2 regions of the Paenibacillus sp. FSL L8-0641 genome follow, and region 2 is predicted to be linked to the other one. Evidence: predicted binding sites of a transcription regulator. Region 2 holds the regulator's gene; the other holds the start of a gene.
The links. The regulator NrdR, encoded in region 2, represses ribonucleotide reductase genes. The targets are predictions, from matches to a motif close to AACACNATATATNGTGTT.
Positions count from the first base shown of each region.

Region 1: nrdI (class Ib ribonucleoside-diphosphate reductase assembly flavoprotein NrdI) is a predicted target of NrdR. The motif match lies at 1,322-1,339, and genes of this name have one in related genera.

Region 1 covers NZ_JBBOUW010000001.1:2,060,037-2,063,179, reverse strand. Annotated here, with positions in the region: gene MKY16_RS09410 (MFS transporter) at 1-132, opposite strand, end outside; gene MKY16_RS09405 (GNAT family N-acetyltransferase) at 135-695, opposite strand; gene MKY16_RS09400 (DUF2500 domain-containing protein) at 735-1,097, opposite strand; gene nrdI (class Ib ribonucleoside-diphosphate reductase assembly flavoprotein NrdI) at 1,505-1,864, shown strand; gene nrdE (class 1b ribonucleoside-diphosphate reductase subunit alpha) at 1,851-3,143, shown strand, end outside.
Region 2 covers NZ_JBBOUW010000001.1:1,901,106-1,904,248, forward strand. Annotated here, with positions in the region: gene coaE (dephospho-CoA kinase) at 1-431, shown strand, start outside; gene MKY16_RS08570 (lytic transglycosylase domain-containing protein) at 428-991, shown strand; gene MKY16_RS08575 (alpha/beta-type small acid-soluble spore protein) at 1,107-1,331, opposite strand; gene nrdR (transcriptional regulator NrdR) at 1,437-1,904, shown strand; tRNA gene MKY16_RS08585 (tRNA-Ala) at 2,034-2,109, shown strand; tRNA gene MKY16_RS08590 (tRNA-Lys) at 2,122-2,194, shown strand; gene MKY16_RS08595 (alpha/beta hydrolase family protein) at 2,517-3,143, opposite strand, start outside.

The DNA.
Region 1 (3,143 bases), 160 kb from region 2:
AACCAGTAAGAAGTTCGCACTCTGCAAAGAAAGTCCTTTAGCTAATAAAAAAAGGATGAGCGTAGTCCCCGTGATTTCACTCATAAAAAATTGAAGAAAGCTGACGGAGTAATATAGCTTATGAGGTTGCACTCTCAGGATTCCGTCGATTGCTGTGCAGCCTCATATTCACTTCGCAAAATCCCCATCTGAATAATGTCATAGTATCGCCCTTCCCTGAATAGCTTTTCCCGCAGCCGCCCTTCCTCCTTGAAGCCGCTGGCCAAATAGCAACGGTGTGCACGTTCATTGAACGCATAGACCTCCAGCTCCAGTCGATGTAGGTTCAGCGTATGAAATGCAAATTTTTGTAACAGCCGGATCGCTTCCCGTCCATAACCTTTGCCCAGATCACCGTCACGCCCGATCACAATTCCAAGGGTGGCATGCCGATTCACCCAGTTGATTTTAAATAAGTCCAGTTGTCCGATATAATCCAGGGTGTCTTTATGCGCAATGACAAAACCTTTGATCTCGGGGTTGCCGTCAATCATCATCTGTACAAAAGATTCACTATTCACCTGTGAATGCGGATAGATAAACACGTCGCTTAAACCACGTGTGATTTCCGGGTCATTGACCCATTTTCGGATATCTGGTATATCCTCTTGACGGTATTCTCTCAATACAACTCGTTTTCCAATGATATGCGGCATCGTAATCTTCCCTCCGATTATGTATTTGTTTAAGCACCTTTATGCTTCCATTACTCTCACAAACTCCAGAAAACGTGTACCTTTATAATGAAGCTCCCCACGATCCCCGATCACAATCATACCAAAGTCCCTATCCTTCACCTCCAGCTCCTTACGCTCACCCCCGTCAAACTCAAAGGTGATATAATAATAGGTCGAAGCTGAAAAATCGCCTGATCCCCCACGCACTCTCGTCCGTTTATCCACAACCTTACATGAACGTTGTACCCGTTCGGCTGCTTGATTGGACAGGCCCGCTCCGATCGTTTTGACAATTCCCATAATCATTACAAAAGCAATGAGTCCAAATACGATAAAAAAGATCGTATTAAACGATTGAACTTCCATAGAATCACTTCCCATTCACTTCATCCTTTCTACAGTAAAATGTAAATTTTCCATTCAATTGCCCATTGACAAATCGTACATCTTCACCCTCAAAAACTCCAATACTTTTTTAACATACTTACGAAAAAAAAGTTCTTTCGCTCTTTTCCGCACCCCGCTTGGACTTCTACCCGATCTGGGTCCTCTGATCCCCTCTAGACCGATTGACAAAACTATATATAGATATAAAATAGAGAATGTACTCTAAATATAGTGTAAAAAACGTATTTATGACCGATATCTTGAAGATACAGGTATGAAAATACATGTAAATATAGAGTCAAAAATTTAAAATGGCACAGTCAGCAAGGGATTAGAGCTATGATGGATCTCGGGCAATGCCGTTTTCTTTTTTTCGTTAATTGTTAAGGAGGATGCATACCATGCTGATTGCTTATGATTCCAAGACCGGCAATGTAAAAAGATTTATAAACAAGCTCAAGCTTCCAGCGGTTCAGATCGAGGAGCAAATGACTATAGAAGAGCCTTACGTACTTATTACATATACAACCGGGTTTGGGCAGATACCTGAGAGGGTATCTTCCTTTTTGAAAAAAAACGCACAAAACCTTGTTGGTGTAGCTGCAAGCGGCAACCGTAACTGGGGTGAGAAATTTGCCAAAAGTGCGGATTTGATTGCCGACCACTATAATGTCCCCGTGATTAGTAAATTTGAATTATCTGGAACGTTCGGAGATGTAGAGCGTTTTAAACAGGAGGTGAGCCGAGTTGCGGCATATTGAATTGAACAACATGTTGATGAAACGCGATACAGACGGCTTTTTCCAATTGGAAAAGGACCAAGAGGCTGTAGCAGAATTTATGAAGGAAGTTCAGGAACGGAGTTTGAAGTTTGCTGACACAGCCGCTCAAGTGCTGTATATGATTGAGAATGATTATTATGAGAATTTCTACAACAGCTATACGGCTGACGAAATTAATGATATTTTCCATATCACTCATAGCTATAATTTTAAATTCCCTTCCTATATGGCAGCATCCAAGTTTTATACCGATTATGCAATGAAGAGTAATGACCGTAAAGTCTATCTGGAACATTACCCTGATCGGGTTGCCGCGGTTGCCCTGCATTTGGGACGCGGTAACGCGGATACGGCACGCCTGTTGTCCCGCTCGATGATGGAGCAACGTCTCCAGCCAGCGACACCAACGTTCCTGAATGCAGGCAAAAGCCGCCGTGGGGAATTGGTATCCTGCTTCTTGCTCGAAATGGACGACTCCCTGAACTCGATCAACTATGTGCTAAACACTTGCATGCAGTTGTCCAAAATCGGCGGCGGTGTTGCCGTTAACCTGTCGAAGCTGCGGGCACGCGGCGAAGCGATTAAAGGCGTAGAAGGCGCAGCAAAAGGCATTATGCCTGTGCTGAAGCTGATGGAAGACGGCTTCTCTTATGCGGATCAAATGGGGCAACGTAAAGGCTCTGGGGCAGCCTATTACAACATTTTCGGATGGGATGTGCTGGAGTTTCTGGATAGCAAAAAAATCAATGCTGACGAAAGAGTACGTCTTAAGACACTTTCGATTGGATTGCTGGTGCCAAATCGCTTTTACAAGCTGGCTCAAGATAACGAACCGCTGCATGTATTTGCTCCTTACAGTGTGTTCAAAGCCTATGGAACACATCTGGACGACATGGATTTGGATGAAATGTACGACACGCTGCTCGCCGACGATCGGGTGAAGAAAAAAATAGCGATGAGCGCACGTGACATGCTGACGAAAATTGCCATGATTCAGTTGGAGTCTGGTTATCCATATATCATGAACAAAAGTAACGCGAACCAGGCACATGCTCTTAAAAACGTGGGTCAAGTCAAGATGTCGAACTTATGCACGGAAATCTTCCAGTTGCAGGAAACTTCCGAAATTACAGATTACGGACAACAGGATACTATCCGCCGGGACGTGAGCTGTAATCTGGCTTCTCTGAACATTGTAAATGTGATGGAGCATGGCAAAATCCGCGAATCCGTTCACGAGGGTATGATTGCTCTTACT
Region 2 (3,143 bases):
TAGTGAACAGTGACGGAACTCTGCTTCGCAAAAAACTGGGGGAGATTGTATTCGGAGACCCTGCCCAGCGGCAGGCACTTAACGATATTACACATCCTGCTATTCGTGAGGAAATGCGTATGCGCATGGAAGCATTCGAACGGGAACAGCCGAACAAGCTTGTTTTGGCAGATATTCCGTTACTGTACGAGTCGGGGCTTGAGAGCTTGTACGAGGAAATTATGGTTGTGTACGTACCACGTGATATTCAGCTCCAGCGTCTGGTGCTCAGAGACGGTCTGACGGAGGAGCAAGCTGGACTTCGGCTGTCCGCACAAATGGATATTGAGCAAAAGAAAAGCTTGGCCGATATCGTTATTGATAATAGCGGAACACAGACTGAGACGAAGCGACAAATTGATCAATTTTGGCAGCGGAAGGGACTTGCATGAATATTTTGCGAAAGAAAAGAGTCCTGCTCATTTTGTTTGTCGGGTTTGTCCTGATTCTATTCCTTAATTCAAATTGGATGTCCTGGTTCTATCCAATTCAATATAAGGATGAGATTCGGCAGTATTCACAGACGTATGAAGTAGACCCATTTTTGGTGGCGTCTATTATCCGTGTAGAAACCAATTTTAAAACCAGTAAGCAGTCACATAAGGGGGCGCTAGGGCTGATGCAGATTATGCCGAATACGGCAAATTGGATTATGGACAGCGCCCAGATTCAAAAGGTTCCGCTGGACAGTGTCAAGCACGAGCCTGGCACCAATATTGAGCTGGGAACCTGGTATTTGCATAACCTATCCATAAAGTTTCAGGATAATCCTGTAGCAATCGTAGCTGCTTACAATGCAGGGCCGGGTAAAGTTCAAGAGTGGCTGGATAAGGGAGTGTGGGATGGAAAAGAAGAGTCCATCAAGCAAATCCCTTTTGGTGAAACACGACATTATGTACAGCGGGTCATTTATTACTACAGGCAATACACGAAAATTTATAATGATTTTTAAATCCAAGTTAATGACATGATGAGCTTTTCGCTTTAAAATGAAAAAAGCGTTGGACAGGCTGTTTTTACCAGCCCATCCAGACACTTTTTCTTGTTATTTTGCATTATTACCGCGATTATTGGTATTGACCTGCCAATTGTTGTTCGGCGATCGTTACGAGGCGTTTTGTGATGTAGCCCCCGATCGAACCGTTCTCATAGGAAGTCATATTACCTTGGTATCCATCTTGAGGAATGCTGATACCCAACTCTTGAGCGATTTCAAATTTCATTTGCTCCAGAGCGCCGGAGGATCTGCTGACTACCAGATTGTTGGAGTTGCCATTGTTTCCTTGTGCCATTGTTGTTCACCTCCTCGCGATATGGTAAACATATTATGATCTGTTTTGACAAAATTATTACTAAAAGTCTTCGGGAATTTATTGGAAAAAGAAAGTGGTGAGATTATGAAATGTCCGTATTGTGCCTACAATGGCACGAAAGTGCTGGATTCGCGACCTGCGAATGATAACAAGTCCATCCGTCGCCGCCGTGAATGTGAGCAGTGTGCCAGGCGTTTTACCACCTTTGAAATGGTGGAGGAAACCCCTCTCATGGTCATCAAAAAAGACGGCAGCCGTGAAGAGTTTAGTCGTGATAAAATGCTGCGCGGTCTCATTCGAGCCTGCGAGAAGCGTCCAGTATCCGTCGAGCAACTGGATATGATCGTATCCCAGGTGGAGAACGCTATCCGCAACACAGCAGCCACAGAAGTGGATAGCCAGCAGATTGGTGAGCTGGTCATGGAACAGCTTTACCCAGTGGATGAAGTCGCCTACGTACGTTTTGCGTCCGTCTATCGTCAGTTTAAAGACATCAATATGTTTATGAAGGAACTGAAAACACTGTTATCTAAAGATACAGCCAGCGACTGATCGCTGACTGTATCTTTTCTGGGCCATAAAGGGAGAAAATTATATTTTTTTATAAAAGTATTGACACAGGGTTAAATATTTTATATGATATAGAAGTCGCTTGAAACGTTGATAAAACTTGCTTATGATGGGGCCTTAGCTCAGCTGGGAGAGCGCATCGCTGGCAGCGATGAGGTCAGGGGTTCGATCCCCCTAGGCTCCACCAAACTTTTATTATGGACTCTTAGCTCAGTTGGTAGAGCAGTTGACTCTTAATCAATTGGTCCAGGGTTCGAGTCCCTGAGAGTCCATCCTTTTAGAAAAACGGCAGAGATGCCGTTTTTTTGTTGTTTATAGATCTATTCCCAGTCTAACCGAGAACAGTTATGAGTTGAATGAGCGCGTAACTGAATGCACAGAAAACAGATCCTACAGGGAAATAGACGTCTTTTTTGAATTGCAACCCATTATTCACGAGTGCAAGGACTAGTTATTTGCAGACATGGGCTGCCCATTGACGAACTCTCAGAACAATACGGACTGTCTGTAGACCGCATTAAGAAAATCGTATACTCAAAAAAGATGGATTTTTTATCAGCATATTCAAAAGAAGTGTGGAAAAAACATCATTGTTTAACGCTCACTGACATAATTGGCAAGGATTTCGAGATACTCGTCATTCACCAATTTTCTTGGGGCGAATACGGCTGTTAAAAAAGTTAGATATTTTGAACGCGCGATTTTTTCATCCATCATGGAGTGGTCGGCTTCAGGTAAATGAATCACGGACAGCAGTTCTGGAGGTATTTTCTGGCGATAGACTCGCTCGGTATCCTTTGCATCGACATTAATATCTTTTCCAGCCAGAACCAAGAGTACAGGAGTATGGAAGTGACTTAATTCTTCGGTGGAATCAGACAGAAAATTTTTGCGTATAAAGCTCCATCTTTCTTTGGAAATCATATCGTCAGGATCGGCTATGCTTAGATATTCTTCATAAGAAGCCTGTCTTTTCAGTAACTGTAGAATCTCTTGATCGTAGTTCAATGTCTTTTGAATTTCTTGCGGAGTAACTCCTTCTCGCTCCAGTTCTTTTCTGGTATTAAATTGTCCTTGGGAAATCCAGTTCACGGCAGGCGATACAAGGATGCTGAATGCAATATCATGCTCCTCTTTAACGATCTTCGGAATGATCCATCCTGCTTGACTGGCTCCCCATAGGCCGATTTTTTGCTTATCAATCATAGGTAAGCTTCTTGC